One region of the Ethanoligenens harbinense YUAN-3 genome, then DNA from elsewhere that is predicted to be linked to it. Evidence: riboswitches for the same ligand, from Rfam matches in the RefSeq annotation. Region 1 holds a riboswitch; each other region holds the start of a gene.
What was found. A riboswitch is a leader RNA that binds a small molecule or an ion and turns the genes downstream of it on or off. The one in region 1 is predicted to bind FMN.
Positions count from the first base shown of each region.

Region 2: linked by a shared signal. The riboswitch ahead of ribD (bifunctional diaminohydroxyphosphoribosylaminopyrimidine deaminase/5-amino-6-(5-phosphoribosylamino)uracil reductase RibD) and the one ahead of ETHHA_RS14180 (ECF transporter S component) in region 1 are both predicted to bind FMN.
Region 3: linked by a shared signal. The riboswitch ahead of ETHHA_RS15770 (hypothetical protein) and the one ahead of ETHHA_RS14180 (ECF transporter S component) in region 1 are both predicted to bind FMN.

Region 1 covers NC_014828.1:48,394-55,465, reverse strand. Annotated here, with positions in the region: gene hydE ([FeFe] hydrogenase H-cluster radical SAM maturase HydE) at 1-274, shown strand, start outside; gene ETHHA_RS00250 (aspartate ammonia-lyase) at 271-1,653, shown strand; gene ETHHA_RS00245 (cupin domain-containing protein) at 1,684-2,160, shown strand; gene hydF ([FeFe] hydrogenase H-cluster maturation GTPase HydF) at 2,195-3,439, shown strand; gene ETHHA_RS00235 (nucleotidyltransferase domain-containing protein) at 3,505-4,284, opposite strand; gene ETHHA_RS14180 (ECF transporter S component) at 4,487-5,065, opposite strand; FMN riboswitch at 5,152-5,285, opposite strand; gene ETHHA_RS00225 (GGDEF domain-containing protein) at 5,470-7,072, opposite strand, start outside.
Region 2 covers NC_014828.1:663,031-670,102, forward strand. Annotated here, with positions in the region: gene ETHHA_RS03235 (riboflavin synthase) at 1-498, opposite strand, end outside; gene ribD (bifunctional diaminohydroxyphosphoribosylaminopyrimidine deaminase/5-amino-6-(5-phosphoribosylamino)uracil reductase RibD) at 480-1,583, opposite strand; FMN riboswitch at 1,757-1,897, opposite strand; gene ETHHA_RS14350 (relaxase family protein) at 2,450-3,154, opposite strand; partial or broken gene ETHHA_RS16420 (relaxase/mobilization nuclease domain-containing protein) at 3,173-3,334, opposite strand; gene ETHHA_RS16425 (relaxase/mobilization nuclease domain-containing protein) at 3,347-3,646, opposite strand; gene ETHHA_RS03250 (hypothetical protein) at 3,763-3,993, shown strand; gene ETHHA_RS15420 (hypothetical protein) at 4,060-4,218, opposite strand; gene ETHHA_RS16000 (helix-turn-helix domain-containing protein) at 4,324-4,497, shown strand; gene ETHHA_RS03255 (LexA family transcriptional regulator) at 4,705-5,058, shown strand; gene ETHHA_RS03260 (YibE/F family protein) at 5,364-6,761, opposite strand; gene ETHHA_RS14360 (LamG-like jellyroll fold domain-containing protein) at 6,668-7,072, opposite strand, start outside.
Region 3 covers NC_014828.1:655,460-662,531, forward strand. Annotated here, with positions in the region: gene ETHHA_RS03190 (DUF362 domain-containing protein) at 12-1,064, opposite strand; gene ETHHA_RS03195 (winged helix-turn-helix transcriptional regulator) at 1,248-1,601, shown strand; gene tnpA (IS66 family insertion sequence element accessory protein TnpA) at 1,772-2,131, shown strand; gene tnpB (IS66 family insertion sequence element accessory protein TnpB) at 2,131-2,481, shown strand; gene tnpC (IS66 family transposase) at 2,651-4,078, shown strand; gene ETHHA_RS03215 (pyridoxamine 5'-phosphate oxidase family protein) at 4,135-4,539, shown strand; gene ETHHA_RS15995 (hypothetical protein) at 4,600-4,863, opposite strand; gene ETHHA_RS15770 (hypothetical protein) at 4,775-5,170, opposite strand; FMN riboswitch at 5,286-5,416, opposite strand; gene ribH (6,7-dimethyl-8-ribityllumazine synthase) at 5,738-6,205, opposite strand; gene ETHHA_RS03230 (bifunctional 3,4-dihydroxy-2-butanone-4-phosphate synthase/GTP cyclohydrolase II) at 6,220-7,072, opposite strand, start outside.

The DNA.
Region 1 (7,072 bases):
GAAGGTGCTGCTGCCCGCCACCACGGCGCTGGGCACCGTGGACCCGCTGGGACGTGAAAAGGGCCTGCGGGCCGGGGCAAACGTAGTGATGCCCAACCTCTCGCCCGTGACCCACCGCAAGGACTACATGCTGTACGACAACAAAATCTGCACCGGGGAAGAAGCGGCGGAATGCCTGCAATGCCTCTCGCGGCGCATTGCTTCGGCGGGCTTTATCCCCGACTTCGGGCGCGGCGACCACGCCGACCGGGTGGAAAAGGCGGCGCGCGCATGAGGACGGAACGGGATCTGCTGGGAAGTTATCAGATAGACGACGACGCCTATTACGGTGTCCACAGCGCCAGAGCGCGGGAGAATTTTCCGCTTTCCGGGCGGCGGCTGCACCCTGAACTGGTGAAGGCGCTGGCGATGGTAAAGCAGGCGGCCGCGCGAGCCAACCGGGACGCCGGCCTGCTTCCGCCGGAAAAGGCGGAAGCCATCGAAAAAGCCTGCGCGGAGATCGCCGCGGGCGGGTTTTCCGACCAGTTTATCACCGACGCGCTGCAAGGCGGGGCGGGCACCTCCGCCAACATGAACGCCAACGAAGTGATCGCCAACCGGGCCATCGAGCTGTTGGGCGGGAAAAAGGGCGACTATACGCTGGTGCACCCCATCGACGACGTCAACCGCTCGCAATCCACCAACGACGTATTCCCCACGGCGGTGCGGGTGGCGGCCATCCGCATGCTCAAACCGGTAAGCGAAGGCTTCGCCCGTCTGCAAACCGCCTTGCAGGAAAAAGAAGAAGCATTTTCCTGCGTGCTGAAAATCGGCCGCACCGAATTGCAGGACGCCGTGCCCATCACACTGGGGCAGGAATTCGGCGCGTGGGCACAGGCGGTTGCACGCGACCGCTGGCGGCTGTACAAAGTAGAAGAACGCCTGCGGCAGGTCAATCTGGGCGGCACGGCGGTGGGCACGGGTTTAAACGCCCCGCGCGCCTATGTCTTCGCGGCGGCGGAGCACCTGCGGGAGCTGACCGGGCTGGGCCTCGCCCGCGCGGAAGACCCCATCGACCCCACGCAGAACTGCGACGTATTTGCGGAAGTCTCCGGCCTTTTAAAGGCCGCGGCGGTGAACCTCGCCAAAATTGCGGGCGACCTGCGGCTGCTTTCCTCCGGACCGCGCGCAGGATTCGGAGAGATCCACCTGCCCGCGATGCAGGCTGGCTCCTCCATCATGCCCGGCAAGGTCAACCCCGTTATCCCCGAGGCGGTGACACAGGCGGCCTATCAGATCATGGCGGACGATCTGGCTGTGACGCTGGCGGCGCAGGCGGGCAATCTGGAGCTGAACGCCTTTCTGCCGCTCATCGCCAAAAATTTGCTCGAAATGCTCGACCTGATGCGGCAGGCCGTCTTCATCTTTACCAAAAAATGCGTGGCGGGCATCGAACCCGACCGCGCACGCTGCGCGGCACTGGCGGAGCAAAGCCCTTCGCTCGCGGCGGCGCTCATCGACCATATCGGCTACGACGCGGCCTCCCGGATTGCCAAAGACTGCCTGCACACCGGCAAGACCGTGAGACAGGCGCTGCTGGAAGACGGCCGCTTCACCCCGGAAGAGATCGACCGCCTGCTCGACCCCATTGCCATGACCTCCGGGCGCGGATAAAACGTGCTGCCCCGAAAGGAGCTGTCGAACTTGGAAAAAATCGTGATCGCCAACCGGGAGCACACACCCGCCCGGCATGAAGAACACGGCGCCTATACCTTTGACAAGCACCTCATCGTACCCAAACGCGCCGAAAACCGGTGCACCGTCGCCATTATGGAAGTGCCGCCGCACAAAGCGGCTTTTCCTTACCATTACCACATGAACATCACGGAAGTATTTTACATCATCTCCGGATGCGGGCGTCTGGAAACGCCGGACGGTGAGAAAACCGTGGCGGCGGGGGACGTGCTGGTGTTTCCCTGCGGGGAAAGCGGCGCGCACCGGCTATGGAACACCTCCGATACGGAGCCGCTGGTGTATCTGGACTGCGACACGACCGCTGCCGCCGACGTGGCGTTTTATCCACATTCCGGCAAAGCCGGGCTGCTCCTTGAGGGACAGCCGGGCACATTCTTTCCGCTTTCCGGCGCGGTGAACTATTATCAGAACGACCCGGACGCCTGATCGCCGCGTCCGCCCGTCAGACAAGGAGATTTTCATGGACACCACACCCATCGCCAACCGCACGCACATCGCCTTTTTCGGGCGGCGCAACGCGGGTAAATCCTCACTGCTCAATGCTATCGCCGGGCAGCCGGTCGCCGTCACGTCCGACGTGCCCGGCACCACCACCGACCCCGTGCATAAAACAATGGAGATCCTGCCGCTCGGGCCGGTGCTGCTAACCGACACCGCCGGCCTGGACGACACCGGCGAGCTGGGCGGCCTGCGGGTGGAAAAAGCCTATGAAGAACTGCGGCGCACCGACCTCGCCGTGCTGGTGGCGGACGCGGCGGACGGTGTCGGCAACTTTGAGACGGCGTTCATCGGAGAATTGCGCAAACGGCGGGTACCGTTCGTGGTGGTGCTCAACAAATGTGATACGCACGCGGTGAGTACGGACGAACTGGACGCGCTGAAAGCGGCTGCCGCAGCTCCCACCGCCGCGGTGAGCGCCAAAACAGGGGAGGGCGTGCCCGCCCTGCGGGAACTGCTGGCGCGCACCGTCTTGCCGGACACGGAGGAGCTTGGCCTGACCAGCGGGCTGGTCGGAGAAGGGCAGACCGCCGTGCTGGTGACGCCCATCGACAAAGCCGCGCCGAAGGGCCGCCTGATTCTGCCTCAACAGCAAACCATCCGCGACATCCTGGAGCGCGACGCCATCGCCGTGGTAACCAAAGAGCAGGAACTGCGCTACACGCTCGAAAACCTGCGGCAGAAACCCGCCGCGGTCATCACCGACTCGCAGGCGTTTCTCAAAGTGTCGGCGGACACACCGGCGGACATCCCGCTCACCTCGTTTTCCATCCTGTTTGCCCGCCAGAAAGGCGACCTCGCGGCATTAACCAAGGGCGTGCGACGCATCGCCTCGCTGAAACCGGGCGAGCGGGTGCTCATCGCGGAGGGCTGTACCCACCACCGGCAGTCGGACGACATCGGCAAGGTAAAGATCCCGCGCTGGATCCGCCGACTGGTGGGGGGAGACGTACAGTTCGACTGGACATCCGGTCTGGATTTTCCGCGCAACATGGAGCAGTATGCCGTGGTGGTACACTGCGGCGGCTGCATGCTCACCCGCCGGGAAATGCAGTACCGTATCCACTATGCGCAGGCCCACGGCGTGGATGTGACCAATTACGGCATGCTGATCGCCTATGTGCAGGGCATTCTGGAGCGGGCGCTGGGGCCGTTCCCCGCTGCAGCGCTTGCATTTGCCAAACAAGACCCGGAAACCGCATCCTAAAAAAGCAGGCAGCCGTTTATCCGGTTGCCTGCTTTTCCATTCTGTTCAAACGTCCGCGCGCACAGTCAGTCCGCCGCGAACGGAAAATCTTCGATACGTCCCATACGGACATCCCACAGAAACTGCCGGTCCTGGCTGGAATCGTGCGGCCAACAGGCAAAATCCGACACCATGTTGTACAACCGTTCCACATCTTCCGCGCGTTTCTGGTCAACCAGCGTGTTCAGGCAGCGCATCAGCCCCGCGGGCTTCTGCGGCACGCCCGAAAGCACCTGCAAAAACCACTTGTGCCCCGGAAACAGCGTCTCGTTATAGGCGAGAAACAGCCGCCCGGCATACAGCGCGAACTGCAGCGCCGAAAGATGCGCCAAATAGTGATTATCCCGACGCAGCGCCTCGTAATAATGCGCTTTCCACGCGGAAAACTGCGCGTAAAACCGAACCATTTTCCGGCGCTTCTGCTCCACCGGGTAACGGGCGGCTCCCCGCACCAGATCTTCCAGCCCGCCCTGACGGTCGAAGGTAACAATGGCATCCTGAAAGTCGAACCGGGCGGATTCGCTGCCGTCCGCGGCGATCCGCTCAATATGCATCGGTGTGATAAACTCACCGTCCACATAGCCGCCCTCATACGGGGTGGCATCCCGGTCGAAATAACTGACATTGCCCATATGCTCTTTGGCAGTGAAAAAATCGTCGGTGCAAACGATCTTGATGTCAACATCCGAATTTTCCAGTGCAAAGCCATGCGCCACCGATCCATAGATGATGACGCCCAGCACTTCGTCCCACGTGGACAATTCTTTTGTGGCCGCTTCGATCGCGGCCTGATGGTGTTCAAACACCGTATCACACCCCAAGGCTGCCGTAGGCATCAGAAAAACAGGACCGCCGCCAACCGCAGGGTTCGCTGTGTTTGTCTGCTTTCGCCCGCATATCCCATATGTATATGTACTGGTACCACTATACCACAGGCGGCAAAAAAATCAACCACAGACATGCAAAAGAGTGGAAAACTTCTGGAGAAACGATATCGGCATCCAGCGCTCACACCTTCAGGGCATGCGTGTTTTTCTGCACCGCAGCCATCACCGGAATCAGCACGGCCGCCGTCAATACCGGCTTCACCAGATTGAGGATCGTGGCCGAACCAATGGCGGCCCAAAGCGCCGTGCCACCCAGCGGAATGTGCAGCACATGCAGGAAAAAGGGCGGTGCAATCAGATAATTGGCAACCACGCCAACCGCGACCATGGACGCCAGCCCGGCGATCCCTCCCAAAAGGATGGCGGTCAGCCATTTATGCCCCCGGTGTATCCACGCACGGACGACCAACGAGAGCGGGACAACCAGCGCCGTGCCCACAATGAAATTGATCAGCGAGCCATAACCCATCGTCACGCCGATATCGCGCGTAAGAAAAAAGATGAGGTTTTTGATCAACTCAACCACGATCCCGGCCAGCGGGCCGAACAGAATAGCGGCAACCGCCGCGGGCAGGTCGCTGAAATCCAATTTCAGATAGTTTGAAAAAAACGGCACCTCGTAATAATACAGGACGATGGAGATGGCGGCCAGCAACCCCAATATAATCATTCGCAGGGTCTTCTGCTGTCGTGTGTACATGAAAAAGCTCCCCTTCTCGTTGTGGGACGCGCAGAAAACCAAGAAAGCCCCGGGATATAACAATACCCGGGGCCATTTCGCAGTGCATGCGTCTTTTTTCATCCGGACTGTACCGTCGGCCACGGAATCGCACCGTGTCAACAAAAACTGCTCGCGGGCTCGTCGGCGCAAAGGCCGCATAACCGCCGGTGGGGAATTGCACCCCGCCCCAAAGACATTTGGATTTTTCCCAATTATAACACACGTTTTCCCGGTTGGCAAGTGCAACCCGGAATTTTTCATTCCCGCATGTGTGGGCCTACATGATATGTCCGGCAAAAGGAGACAAAAAACGGGCCGCACCGGCCAACTTTCCGGCAAAGAAAACCATCGGGTGAAATGGCACCCGGCCTCTTCCGGAATCTTCATCCGGAATGCTTCTGCATCTGCTTGTCTTTGTACATCGCTTCGTCCGCTTCGCGCAGCAGAAAGCTGATATCATCCTTTTCGAGCCGCTTTTTCAGGCATACGGAAAATCCGGCCGCAATGCCGACCATGTGCTCCACGGCGCCCAAAACGATGGGTTTTTGAAACTGCATTCGGATTTGCCCGATTCTTTCTCCGGCCCCATGGATATCCGCGTCGACAAGAAGAAGAACAAACTCGTCGCCGCCCATCCGTGCCAGGATATCTTTTTCTCCCCTGCAGGCACGGAGCCTTTTTGATGCCTCGACCAGCAACTGGTCGCCTATTGCGTGCCCGTATTGGTCGTTGATTTTTTTGAAACCGTTCAGATCCATAAAAATCAGTGCGATCCCCGCACTGCTCAGGCCACTTTCGAATTGCAACCGACCGACCTGCTCAAAAAAATGCCTTCTGTTTGCAAGGCCGGTCAACACATCATAATTGGCAAGATGATAGTAATCAGACGCCAGGGACTTATATCGTTCCTGCCCGTCTCTCAGTGCATTCTCCATTTCTTTTTGCCTGGAAATGTCGTGGAAAGACAGCACAACCCCTAAAAATCCGTGGGCGCTGTTTTCTGCAATGGAAGCGGAAACGACTGTTGGGATGACGCGCCCATCCACGTTTCTGATCTTGATGTCCATGTCCTTCCGGGTGTGCTTATCCACAAGATTCTGAAGATTTTTTGAAAGCACCAAGGGGTCGGCCAAAAATGTGCGTATGCACCGGCCGATCAACGTTTGAGCCGGAATGCCGAACAGATCGGATGCGGCCCGATTGGCTCTGATGATGCCCCCTCTTCTGTTGACGGCAAGAACCGCGTCCGTGATGGTCTCCAGCATCAATCGGGATTTGATCTGATCGGAGACCGCCAGAAAATTCAACCGGGCCGTGATCACCCAGTCTCCATAAAGCACCACGATCAGAAACAGAACGGCCGGAGGCGGGAAGAAATGAGAAAACAGCGGCAGAACCAAATCGGAAAACAAGCCGAGCACCACGATCAGCCCGAATATATAAACGATCAGGTTGGCCTGCCGCTTAAAATAAATCAGCTTCTTCCGCTTTCCCCAACGGAAAACCAGATAAAAACCGACGCCGAAATAAAACAGGAGATAGGCAATATACACCCACAGCCGGATCGAGTCCGGCGAATTGACATAAGTCCATCCCCACCCGCTGTCGCTTTCCACCAGAGCGTAAGCAACGGAGGTTTTCGTCGAAAGCAAATTGCTCAGGGTCAAAACGGCGGGGAACAGAAAAAACAGCAGGTTCCGCCAGCCTTTTCCCAAATGTTTATCCGCCTCGGAGAGCTGCACATAATAATATGTGGAGAAACAGGGAAGGGTGCACCAGCCCAAAGCGCCGACTTTCAGCCAGAACCACGCCGCATGTTGATCGGCGGCGCTATAGAAAAACGTATACGCGAACGCCCACACGGCCGCACTGATATTGATCAGCGTCCCCGACCGGCGTTCACCGCCAGTCGCTTCGGACTTTGCTATGCAGATTGCAAAACAAGAAAAGCCAATGCAATTAAAAAAAGAGATCAGCGATAATACA
Region 2 (7,072 bases), 610 kb from region 1:
GTTTCGGGCCGTGTGCGGAATCACGGACACACTGAAATCCTGTTTCGTTACGCCCGCAACAGTCAGACTGATACCGTCAACGGCGACGGAACCCTTTTCGATCACATACCGCAGGATAGAGGGGGATGTGCGGACCGTGAACCATATCGCGTTTTCATCTTTCTGCACTTTACTGATGACACCGGTTCCGTCGATATGTCCCGCCACGATGTGTCCGCCAAACCGTCCGTCCAGCGGCATGGCGCGTTCGAGGTTGACTGTGCCGCCGACATTCCTGTTCAGAAGATTAGAACGCGCGGCGGTTTCGTGAATCACATCGGCGGAAAAGAAATCTTCCGCCAGTGAAGTGGCCGTCAGGCATACGCCGTTGACCGCAATACTGTCACCCAGTCTCAAACCGTCCAGAACTGCCGATGCGCCGACGGTCAGGACGGCGGAGCATCCGCTTTTTTGGATTGAGCGGATGATTCCCACTTCTTCTATGATTCCTGTGAACATGAAAGCACCTCGCTTTCCAGCAAAATATCTTCTCCTAGCCGTGTCACTTGTGGCGAGGCAAGCCGGAACGCCTGCTCCGGGCTTTCCACGCCCATCCCCGCCACCGGTGATTTCGCATTGATGCCGCCGAACAGCTTCGGAGCGACGTATGCCTGTACCTTGTTGACGATGCCGCTTTGCAACGCCGACCAGTTCAGCGCACCTCCGCCCTCCAGCAGAACGCTGTCGATCCCTTTTTTCCCTAATGCAGTCATGAGCGCCCGCAGATCGACATGCCCGTCCTTTGCTGGGAGCGTTAGCACCTCGCATCCGGCATCCCGGTAAGGGTACGCAAGGGCTTCATCCCGTGAGCAGGTGACAAGAATAGTGGGAGCCTCTCCCGTTATCCGCACAATCTGCGCGTTCAGTGGTGTCCGAAGTCGGGAATCGCAAACAATGCGGACGGGATTCCTGCCGTCCGGCAAGCGGCAGGTCAAAAGCGGATCGTCCGTGAGAACCGTGCCGATGCCAACCATGATCCCGGAATACCGGTGCCGGTCCTCCTGTGTGCGCCTGCGGGCAGTTTCGCCTGTAATCCACTTTGATTGGCCAGAGCATGTGGCAATTTTCCCATCCATGGTCATCGCATACTTCATCACAACATAGGGCATCCGGGTTCGGATAAAATGAAAGAATACCTCATTTATCCCGGTGCAGGCATCACCCAATACACCTTCCGCGACTTCAATCCCGCGCTGGCGTAAAATCCGAATTCCTTTTCCGGCAACCAGCGGATTCGGATCGACCGAACCGACCACTACGCGATGGATACCGCTTTCCAAAATCGCATCCGTACACGGCGGTGTTTTCCCGTAATGGCAGCATGGTTCCAAGGTCACATACAATGTCGCCCCCTGCGGCGGTTCCGTGCAGGAAGCCAGCGCGTTCCGTTCCGCATGCAATTCTCCGTACCGCCGGTGCCAGCCTGTTCCAATTACACGGCCGTCTTTCACGACAACGGCTCCAACCATTGGATTCGGATTGACCCAGCCGCAGCCTTTTTCGGCGTATTCCAGCGCCAGTTTCATGTAAGTTTCGTCAGACAATCGCAACACCCCTCTAAAACAAAAAATTAACACCTGAAAGCATTGGAAATGTCTTTCAGGTGTTAAAATTCAAGTGTATTGGAATGCCCTTAAAACCGTCAGGCACGGAGAAACCACTCTGACGGTATTATAAAACACTGCCGAACATTATTTCGGCATTACATACAATTTCAGCACATCTTCTTCCATCCAGACTATACTGTCGGTTTTGGAATTTCACCAAATCCTGACTTGAACGTCATGTCAAGCCCTGCGCTTACGCGCTCGCGGACTATACCGCCGATCGGGAATTTCACCCTGCCCTGAAGACATTTAAATCTATTCAGTTGTTGTATCTCATTATATGCTTATTGACAAAAAAATCAATATTTCCAGTGAAAATATATTTACAAATGCTCAGAGTGCATTTGTAGTACGCGTACTTGACCATGAGCATAAAAAACCAAGTCTGTCGGTTTTTGAAATAGGTGCGTAAGAAACGGTAGCAAGCAATGCCACCGGGGGTACCCGGTGACCGCTCATTAAGGGCATCCCGCCCCCAATCTCCTGGGCAAAAGCTGCCTTCCAGCTGTTTTTGCGAACGCCCCGTTCCGGGGTGGCTGTGCATCCCCGCGGATGCCAAAAGGTGCGCTGTCGCGCAAAACAAAAATCCCCATTTACGACTGTTTACTCCTGTCTTGCTCCCGTTGCCTGTCGGGCAGCTCTACACACAAAATCTGATTTATGTTCGCCTCACTGTCTGAAGCTCAAACTGTTCATCTTTCAGGTGGCGATATTCCTCATACCGTGCCTTTTTCTGCTCCAAAAGCCCCACATATTTCGCCTGTAACTGTGCTATCGTCGGCAGTTTGGCGGCGTACAACGCATCAAACAGCTGTTTGGCTTCCTGCCGTAAACGCAGTTCCTCCGCGTGCTCCGCCCGGTACGTTTTTCCATCCGGACGCCCTGTACGCGTCAAAGATTTTCCGTGTCTTGCTGTGGGTGGTGATGTGCTTTTTCAACGCCGCGATCTCCGTCATGCGGCCCTTCAGTTTTTGCATGCCGGATGATGCGTCGGACATGCCCTCCGTTACTACCGTCATGCGCGCAAGCAGGCCCGCGTAATCGGTAATGACATGTTCAGACAGGTAGTTGAAAGTCTTTGCCGCCTGTTTGAGATTAAAAATCTTGGCCCAGGGTTTGTAACCGGGGCCTTTTTCCATATCAATTTTAGCCTGAATATCAATAAGCAGATGGATGTTGCACACATGTTTCTGCCGCGCTTTCTTCTGCGCCGGTGTGGGCCTCTGCCGCCCTGTCAGACGTGCGTCAATCGCTTGTCCGGTATAATCCGCGCCCAGTGCTTTGGCGTGCGTGAAGCGTTGCTGCCCCGGCGCGCGGAACGAAATGTACTTGCCTCGCTTGATCTCATACCCCGCCTGCCGCATCCGGGCGAGGAAATTGTTAAAATCGGTGGCGGACGGCAGCACTGCATCAATGGTCTGACGCAGCTTCGCTTTCCAACTGGTGCCTGCCTTTTCCGCCGACCACTCTTTGCAGCTTTTGCCTTTTTCTTTCGGATGCTTGATCACAAAATAACCGTGCTCCTTGCAGAACCGGTCATTGATGGCGCGTAAAGTTTTATAGGAATTGTAATGGTTTCGAAATTTGCGTGTGGCATCCAAGACGGTGCTGTTGAAATAGACGTGCGTATGGACATTTTTACGGTCAACATAGGTGCAGACAAAAAAGCATGTTTGCCTTTTGTAAATTCCTTCACGGTTTCATAGGGCCAGTCGGTTCGCGTCCTCTGGTGTAATTTTCCCTTGCTTATAAGATTGAATAATCAGGTAAGCGATCACATCCTTCCGATGTTCACGGCGGCGCCCGGTCAGCGCCTCGTACAACTGTTTGGTCTCATAAAACTCTTTGTACGCATAGCGGGGATTGCATTGATACGGGGTAATTAACCGTCCTTCGTCGGTTTTGTACAGGTTCATGCCGTGATCTCCGCGATCTTTCAATGTTTTCATAAAATTTACACCATTGCGTCCATGAAGCGGACGGATTTTTGAAATTGCCATTAATACGGTCCTTTCCAACACGGAATGCGCTTTACTTTTTTGGGGTGTTTACGATACACTGACAAGGTCAAGAATGCGGATGGAATTTTTCAAAATCAACGAGGAGTGACTTCCATATGGCAAGAGGCGCCGCAAAATCTCCGGAAGAACGGATTTCGGAAATCGAGGACAAAAAGCTGGAATATCAGGTGCGGATCAACCGCTACCGTGAAAAAATTGCGGAGCTGGATCAGCAGATAAAAGAGTTGCAAAACGTGCAGAATCAAGAAAAACTGGACAAACTTCTGCAAGCCATCGCAGCAAGCGGCAAAACCGTCGATGAAGTCATGGAAGCCCTCAATAAATAAGATCGTGAACGAAAAAGGCGCGGCAGCCAATGCATGGTTGCCGCGCCTCACTATTTCATACAGGATTCAAGAGTCAATAAACATATCTTCGGTCGTTTGCTGTGCCCGCTTCAAAAGCTGTTTTGCCTGTTCAATGTCCGGCGACACCATCCTCTCCCGCTCAAGTGACATGAGCGCATCCGTCAGTGCATTGAATAATGTTTTGTATGCGGATTCGTAATCCATAACGCAGCCCCCTTTGTGCATTTGTTTATGGCTATTATAATAGCTATAATGGTGAATGTAAGGGGGCGCTGTCCAGTGATTACATTCGCACCATTATGGAGAACAATGCAGGAGAAAGGCGTCACGACCTACACGTTGCGTGTGAAGCACGGTATGAGTCATGCAACTGTCCAACGTCTTCAGCGGAATATGCCGGTTTCTACCATTACCTTAAACCGGCTTTGTGAACTGTTGGATTGCTCGCTGACGGAGATTGCGGCGTACATCAAAGAATCCTGATCAAGCGTCAAGGGGACGTCATTGAAAAAAACTTACAGGGCATAAAATGGTCAAAGCAGAATTACCTATTTACCAATTTACGCATGGTGCTTATCATGCAGATAGGGTATATTGTACCTTTTAGGAGATGAGATAAGATGCCGCGCAACCACAGGAGGAATTTACCGCTACGTCGATGAATTTTATCGGGACAATGGATATACGCCGTTGCTGGCGCAGGTTGGGAAGACGGTCAGGATGTCCTCGCGTTCCGCCGTCCAAAGGCGGATCTGGCAGCTTGCGGAAGATGAACGTCTTATAAACGCCGGAGGGAAATATCTGTCTGCCGGGGCGCAGGCTTTGTCTGATGTGCGGATGGTGCCGGTGCTGGGAACGATTGCCGCCGGTGTTCCCATTGAAGCCATCGAGGATCTGGACGTCTATGTTGCCGATCTGCCCATCTTATCATCTTCTTTCATACCCCAATTTTGTAACACTTTACCTGTGAATACAGCTTCTAAGGTGGCTGTTTCTCAACCGCAGGATAGGGCGACGCAGAAGTGCGACTTGAGCGGCGGTTAAGGTTGTACACCGAAACTGATAGCGGAAGCTGTCCGCTTCGGGGATAGCAAAAGAGATAAATTTCAGGGGTTTGGGGGCAGAGCCTTCAGATGGCCTTTGGTTGCGTAAGCCTGCCTTCGAAATAAATAGACAGCGACCCCATTGTGATACCCCGATTCCGGACGGGCACATTTCATCACTCACGTGGGCTCTAATGCAGAAGGCCCTCAACCGGAAACAATCCGATTGAGGGCCTTCCCTTTGACATGGACGGCGGTCGGCCAATTCTTGGATTGGCATCGGCCTCGGCATTCTGCTTCGCGGCATTACACCGCGCGTTTTTTTCGTCTTTTCAAAATCGGAATCAAATGCGACGAGACAAGCGCAACCATCGGAACGGTTAGAATCATTCCAAAGCTGCCAGACAAACTCTGAATGATGTCGATGGCAATTTCAGATGAATTAATCGTCTCCGTGTACGGCTGGTTATATGCATAAATGGTTACCAGCATGATGAGCATTCCGCCGACAAAAGCCAGGATCAACGTGTTGCACATGGTGCCGATCATGTCGCGTCCGATGCGCACGCCGGAGCGAAAGAGCTGCCTGCCGGATACGTCTGGGTTTTGAGCCTCAAGTTCCGCAATTGCGGACGCAATGGAATATCCCACATCCATCACGGCACCTAGGGAAGAAAACAGAATGCCGGCAAACAGCAGCTCGCCGATGCCGATTTTAGTTCCCTGACCAATCACGATGAGCGATTCGTACTCGGAAACACTGTAGCCCGATATGTTGGCAATGTGTCCGGCGATCGCCGCGAACAGGCCGGCGGCCATGATGCCGAAAATCGTTCCCACTATGCCGGCGGCTGTTTTGACCGTATGCCCGCCAATGATGTAGAGACTGACAACCGCTGTCAGCACAGAAATTAGAACAGCGCCCCAAAACGGTGAAAATCCGCGGTAAATTAAAGGCATGTAAAAAAAGATCAGTGCGGAAAAGGTAAATGCCAGCGCAGCTATGGAGCGAATGCCCTTTTTCCCGCCGATGAGCCAAAGAGCCAGGACAAAAGCGGCGATAATACCGTACAAAATGGGTTCCCGGTTTGGACCGTAAACCGTCGCGACGCTTCCGCTGTTGGTGGATATGCTGATGTTGACGATTACCTCCATCCCCACCCGGCAAATCACGCCAATCTGGTCGCTGCTGCTGCTTGAGGCGCTGAAAAGCCGCCCTTTGTCCTTCCCCTCCAGCACACGCACCTGCACCAATTGGCTGCCATTGCGCTGCCCGTTTGAAGCCAGATTGTCCCGAATGATTTGAACGACCTTTGCCTTTACATAATATCTTCCCGAATAGTCAACCAGCTTTGCCTTGTCAACCTGGTTAAACCAGATCAAAAACACCACATAGGTAACCGCAAGAGCTGCAAGGATGCTCCTTCGTACGGTAACTTTTGGATTTGGAAAACACTTTGAACGCACTTTTAAAAACATAAATTGCAACGGACCCCCCAAACCGCTTGTTTCGGGCGCCTGCATTTTTTGCGGCTGTCCCTTGTCTGCGCGAAATATCTCCGCTGTCTCATAGAGCGTCGACCGCAGTACATTCGATCGACATTCCGCCCTCACACGGATTTGCGTTTTTGCGACCGTACAAAGATTAGAATGCCCGCTACAACAAGGGCAACCAGCAGAAAATCGATGCCATAGAGAACCCATGGCGTTTCCTGGCCGGTTTTAGGGTTTGCCTCCTCACCCGACGAGGATGCGGCGGATGCCGTGTTGGACAAAGACGACGACGCAGCAGAAGCGGATGTCTCATGCCCGATCGTGATCGGAGTCAAAGCGTCTTGAGCTGCCTGCAGCGTGCTGAACGCGCTGTTGATTTCTTCTTGGCTCGGTTCCCCGGCGAGAACCTTCCGCGCAGCCGCCAGCGCATCGCCGAGCGCCTTCCAACTGTCCTGGGTGTATTTCGTGGAATCCAGCTTCGTAACCGCCGCAACTAGTGTGTTCAGCTGGGTGCGGTCAAC
Region 3 (7,072 bases), 610 kb from region 1:
CTTTAAAAAATTCAATTTTTAAATATGTGTTTTGTTTCTGGAAATAGTTTTATGAAATCTTCTTTTTTACTTATTTCATAACCATCAGTATTTTTGTCAAATGATATCATGCCGATTTCGCATAGTCCCTGTAAAAGTTTTGGAGTGTTTCTTTTTGTTTGTTCGGGGACATCCATTAATCGAAGAATTGAATTGACATCGGATTTTGGATGTTTTAATAAAATATAAGAAATTTGATAAATCAAGGTAGGATATGTCTTGAAATTTTTCACAGTTGGATAATTTCCGGAGACTTCAATATTATGGATAGAGTGTCCCATTTGTGTTTCAATAGCATTTTTTAAATATTTTACCGAGAACGGATCAACTCCAATAAATTTAGAAGCGATATAATCAACCTCTACGACATTATCTCCTGTCATAAATATTCCAGCGCCAACAGGGTTTCCGAAAATTGGGCCTTGACCTTCTAATGCCTGAATTCCATCGACTATTGTAAGGTTTGGCCTAAACTCTTTTAGCAATGCGACAAGTAAATCATGTATATAAAGATGGTATTGGGATTTATTTTTAACGGAAAGAAGACCGAATAGATTCTTCATGCCTACGGAAATTTTCGCATATATATGAGCTTTTAATACAGGAATATTTATAAGATAATCAAAGTTTTTTAGTAAATCTGCAAAGTCTATATTGTACTCTTTTTCGAGGCCTTTTATTTTTCTTGTTGATGTTTTTTCTTCGCTTAAGTTTACTAGGCTCGTGTTTGGATAATCTGAAAGAAAACTTGGATTCCATACTTTTATGTTGTCTTTGAAATCAGAGCTTGTGGTATCCGATTCGACGATATATACATTTTTAAATCTTGATAAAGCATTTAGCGCCCCTTTGATTATCTCATGATGAGTAGTGACCCCCGACTCGGGTGAAAAAGGCGCACAAATATTAGGTTTTATTATGATCTTGCTTTCCTGTGCAAGATTTCTAGTGTATGATTCCACTATGTTTTCCACGATATTTTCTACTTCTTGTAAGTCGTCAACCTTTTCAATAAGCACTCCCATAATGATATCTCCCTTTTCTTTGTCCGATACTTTAGATGAAAATTTATTTGGTATACCTATTTCCAGAAAGTTGACACATCTTACCTTTAAATATATAATAACGATATATAACTGTAAAGTAAGCACTTGGAAGTAACATGGTATACAATATATACTATGTATATCATGCGAGGAGGATTAATTATGATCGATTTAAACAATTTGCCTCCATGCCCTGTAGAGACCACGCTATTGCTTATAGGCGATAAATGGAAGGTCATCATTATTCGTGAGTTACTAACGGGAACAAAACGGTTTGGACAATTAAAGAAATCCATCGGAACTATAACACAAAAGGTATTAACTCAAGATTTAAGGGTTATGGAAGAGAATGGACTTGTTAAAAGAAAAGTCTATGCCGAAGTGCCTCCAAAAGTAGAATATTCCCTTACGGAATTTGGAAGGAGTCTAAAACCTATTTTGGATGCAATGTATAAATGGGGAAAGGACTTTCATACCATAGTGGCAAAAAAAGAACTTTTATCTGGTATGAAATAGAAACTATGGCACTTTGAGGTGCTTACTTTACATATTGAATAAAAAGAGTTTATACGTAACCGTCAAGACCGCGCGCACCTTGTAAGCATGGTGTCGGGGAAGGTACAATGAACTTCAAAAGGGTTCAAAACATGTAATGGAGTGTTTTGGACCAAATTGGAGTGAATAAAATGGATACGCAAAAAATCGCGAGGGAGTTCCGGCTATCAGAGTGGGGCGAGGCGGTAAAGGAGCGAATAGCTGGCGGGCAGAGCGTGGACGCATTTTGCGAAGAAAAAAACATCAGCAAGGCCACCTATTACTACAGGCAGAAAAAAGTACGGGAAGCTGCCTGCATGGAGCTTATGGAGAAACAAAAGCGCGGAACCGGGCTTGTGCCGGACGGCTGGACGCAGCTTACGGAAGCAAAATCTGTTACTGCCGGCGAAGGCACCCTAGACATTGAAATCGCCGGCTGCCATATCCTTGCAAATGCCCAAACCGACCTGGAATTGCTGGCGAGAGTCTGCCGCATCCTGAGATCGCTGTGATGCAGTTCGGAGAAAAACCTGTGTATCTTTGCTGTGGGTGCACGGATATGAGGAAATCGATCAACGGGCTAATGACGCTTGTGCAGCACAGTTTTTCTCTCGACCCTTTTGTCGACGCGCTGTTCGTGTTCTGCAACCGAAGCCGTGACCGCCTGAAAATACTGGAGTGGGACGGCGATGGCTTTTGGCTGTATTTCAAACGGCTGGAACGCGGACATTTCCGCTGGCCGTCGTCAGACGAGGAAACCACAATGACGCTGAACAGTGAGGAACTGTCTTGTCTGATCGATGGCGCAAGGCTGGAGAAAAAGCTTCGCCGCAGCGAAGTTCTTGAACACAATATTTCGTAACACATCGGGATACGAAAATGCCGTTTTTTCTTGATTCTATGCGGTTTTTCCGGTATAATTAGAGAATGGAAAAACAAGAAAAACAATTGAAATACCGCTTTCTGTTTACGAGAATTTTCTCAAACAGGCGGAGCAGATTGCCGAGCTAAAACAGCAGATTCAGTGGCTGATGGAGCAATTCCGCCTGGCCAAACGTAAGCAATTCGGCGCGTCCAGTGAACAGACGGACAACGAACAATTATGTCTGTTTAACGAAGCAGAGCAAACCGCCGATTTGACCGTGCCAGAGCCGGAAACCACCGAGGTCAAGGCGCATTACCGCAGAAAGACGCGCCTGACCACCGACAAGTTGCCGGAAGATTTACCTGTTGAGACCATTGAACACGAGCTGCCGATCGAGGCGCGTATCTGTCCGGACTGCGGTTGTCCTCTGCACAAAATGGGGGAAGACATCCGTGAGGAACTGAAAATCATCCCGGCAAAAGCCGTGATTGTACGCCATGTACGGCACGTCTATGCCTGCCGCCACTGCGAGGAGTCCTCTGATCGTGTGCCGATTGTCAAGGCGGAGATGCCAAAACCCGTCATCAAGGGAGGGTTCGCATCACCCGAATCCGTCGCCCATATCGCCGTGCAAAAATTTGTGATGGGCAGCCCGCTTTATCGGCAAGAGCAGGAGTGGGCGCAAAGCGGCATTCTGCTCTCACGTCAAACCATGTCCAACTGGCTCATCAGAGCCTGTGAAGATTGGCTGGAGCCAATTTATCAGGAAATGAAGCGACAGCTATGCAATCATCAAGTCCTTCACGCAGACGAAACCACCCTTCAGGTGCTGCATGAGGACGGCAAGCCCGCCCAGAGTAAAAGTTACATGTGGCTTTATCGTACAAGCGGCGAGGCTAAGCGCCAGATTGTGCTGTATGACTACCAGCGGGATCGAAAGCATATCCGTCCGAAAGACTTCTTAGAGGATTTTTCAGGTTTTCTCCATGCAGATGGTTATGACGGATACCACAAGCTGCCTGACCGAATCACCGTGGTGGGCTGTTGGGCGCATCTGCGTCGGAAATTTGACGAAGCGCTGCAAACACTGCCGAAGGATAAACGGAAATCGTCTGACGCCGCAAAGGGGATTGCTTACTGTGACAGGCTGTTTCATTTGGAGAAACAGTTCACTTTGCTGACCCCGGAAGATCGTTTGAAGGAACGCGAACAGCAAAGTAAACCGGTGGTTGAGGCGTTCTACGCCTGGGTCGGATCGCTCCGGGAACTGCCTAAAACCCTGATGGGTAAAGCAATCCATTATGCACAGTCACAGCGCATGTATCTTGTGCGGTATCTGTTGGACGGACGGCTGGAAATCAGTAACAATCGCGCGGAAAACGCCATTCGACCTTTTGTAATGGGACGGAAGAACTGGCTGTTTTCCAACACGCCAAACGGTGCAAAAGCCAGCGCAATCTATTACAGCTTGATCGTCTCTGCCAGGGAGAATGGTCTTGTGCCTTTTGAGTACCTCACAAAGATTTTCACCGAAGCGCCCAATGGCGCGGATGTTGAAAACCTCATGCCTTGGGGGGCGTGCCCGTTGATTTGACGGTTACGTTTATACTATACGCGAAGCCAACAACAAACGTTTAGGAGGTTGACAAAATGATGTTGAGTGTTGAACCAGTATTGAAGGAAAATCCCAATGGTATCCTCGCCACGAAAAATGGTGCAATGCTAGCGACGCGTATGTTTCAGTTCTTGTTTTCGGATGAAAATAAAGCTTATTTTTGCACCAGTAGTCAAAAGCCAGTCTATGAACAACTGCAAAAAGATGCGAATGTCTCGTTTTGTACCTATGCCCCTAAGTTTGATCCCGTAGTTTCGTTAAATGGAAAGGTTCATTTCGTTGACGATATTGCGCTGAAAGATCGTGCGTTGGAAGAAAACCCGGGAATTAAACGAATTTACAAATCATCAGCCAATGAAATATTTAAACTTTTTTACATTGCTGTTGAAACAGTCAATACGTTTAGCTTCAGCGAAGGTCCGAAAACAATACACGTTTAAAATCAAGTGATTATATTCGAAAGAGTCCGACAATTAGTAGCTTTGTTTATGCAGGGCACTTTAGTCGGGCCTTTTTGTGTGATTATTCTTTTGTTGACCGCAGAAAACGTTGTCATATACGGTTGCAATGAATGATGTAGTAACGATAGGCAAGCCCGTTTCGCGGCTTGCAATCTTCAATAGTTCTAGTCCGTCCGCCTTTAAACCCTGAAATGAATAAGGTGAAGTGCGTGGCTTATACGCAATTACCACGTAAGAGATTTGCCCCTGCCAATTGAACTCTATGTGCCACTTCAACAATTTGCTTTTCACTTTCCACCGCACAGGGCCCGGCCATCCTAGCAAATTGTTGACTGCCAATTATCAAGTTGTCTTTGATTTTAATACTAGTGTTTTGAGGATGCATTTTACGGTTTGCTCTTTTATACTGTTCGTTAATACGATCAACGCTTTCCACAGTTTCCTGCGTTGCGAGCATTTCCTTGTCAATTGAAGAGACATCCCTGAATAATCCAATGGCCGTGAACTTATCTCCAGCCGAGATATTTACAGTTACATTACACTTTTCTATCAGTTGTAGAAGTCCATCAAACTTTTCCTTTGGTACGCCACTTTTTACGACTACAATCATATTGCGCCTCCAGTATGTCATTGCATAGTTCTGTGAAAAGCAAAAAGCGTCTGAAGACTATTTAGTCTTCAGGCGCTGAATATGAATAGAACGATATGGCTACTAAAAATATAGTCAAAATCCTCTTTCATCCAGACTTTACTGTCGGTCTTGGAATTTCACCAAGTCCTGTGCTCTCGCACCTGCGCTTGCGCGCTCGCGGACTATACCGCCGATTGGGGATTTCACCCTACCCTGAAGATTTATAACTTTTTAATATAATAGCACGTTTTACCATAAATTCAATCTTTTTTCCAAAAATATTAAAAATTTGTGGCAAATACACTAACACAATTAACATTGAAGTTCCGATATATGAAGAATTTAGATGTTTGTTGATTGCTCATCTTCCTCATATGTTATAGCACCCGCAGATTGCTTTATGCCACCCTCAAATTTTCTGCGCATGCTGTTAAAATGCACAGGCTAATCTGATAAATCCGGCAAGCAGGGCAACTGTGACCACAGTTGTCCTGCTTGTTTTGTGCGCTAATTTTTGATGAGAGCGTTTTTAGACAGTCCCCGTAATCATGCTTCTATCGCGCGAATCAGATTGACCATTTCAATCGCGCCTTCCGCACAGTCAAAGCCTTTGTTGCCCGCCTTGGTTCCGGCGCGTTCAATGGCCTGCTCAATATTTTCCGTCGTAAGTACACCGAACATCACCGGAACTCCACTGGCAAGCGCCGTTTGCGCGATGCCTTTGGAAACCTCGTTGCAAACATAGTCGTAATGGCTGGTACTTCCCCGGATTACAGCACCGAGGCAGATGACCGCGTCGTATTTTCCGCTTTTCGCCATTTTCGACGCGATCAGCGGAATTTCGAATGCGCCGGGAACCCATGCCACGTCGATGCTGTCCTCCGATACATCGTGGCGCTTCAAACCGTCTAGCGCGCCGGACAGCAGTTTCGAAGTAATAAATTCGTTAAAGCGGGCTGCTACAATACCGGCCCGGAACTCTTTGGATACCAGTTTTCCTTCGAAAATATTCATTTGTAAAAGCTCCTTCAATAATTAAGAATATGTCCCATGCGGGACTGCTTTGTTTTCAGATAAAACAGGTCATAGGGGGTGGCGTCCATCTGGACGGGGACCCGCTCTGCAATTTCCATACCGTAATCAGCAAGTTGATACACCTTGTCGGGATTATTGGTCAAAAGCCGAAGCGTCTTGGCCCCTAAATCCCGAAGAATCTGCGCGCCGATGAAATATTCCCGTAAATCGCCCGCAAAGCCAAGCGCCTCGTTTGCTTCCAGCGTGTCCATCCCCTGATCCTGCAATTCGTAGGCCCGGAGCTTATTGATCAGCCCGATGCCTCGTCCTTCCTGCCGCATATAAAGCAGGATGCCGCGTCCCGCCCGTTCGATCTGCGTCATGGCGGATGCAAACTGCTGTCCGCAGTCGCAGCGGAGGGAGCCGAAAGCGTCCCCGGTCAGGCATTCGGAATGAACGCGGCACAACAGGTTTTGCCCGTCCCCTATTTCTCCCTTGACCAGCGCGATGTGATGCTCTCCGTTGAGCTTGTTGACATAGCCGTATGCGGTAAAATTCCCGTATCGGGTGGGCATCTTGGCAGCAGCGACTCGCTCGACCAGCTTGTCGTGCTTTTTTCGGTAATCCTGCAAGTCTTTAATCGTGATAAAGGTCAGTCCACATTGACCCGCAAGCCGAATCAGTTCCGGCGTCCGCATCATCCGGCCATCCGCGCTCATGACCTCACAGCACAGGCCGCACTCTTTCAGTCCGGCAAGCCGCAGCAGGTCAACGGTGGCCTCCGTATGCCCGCCCCGTTCCAGAACGCCGTTCGGCTTCGCCATCAGCGGAAACATATGACCGGGGCGACGGAAATCCTCGGGTTTT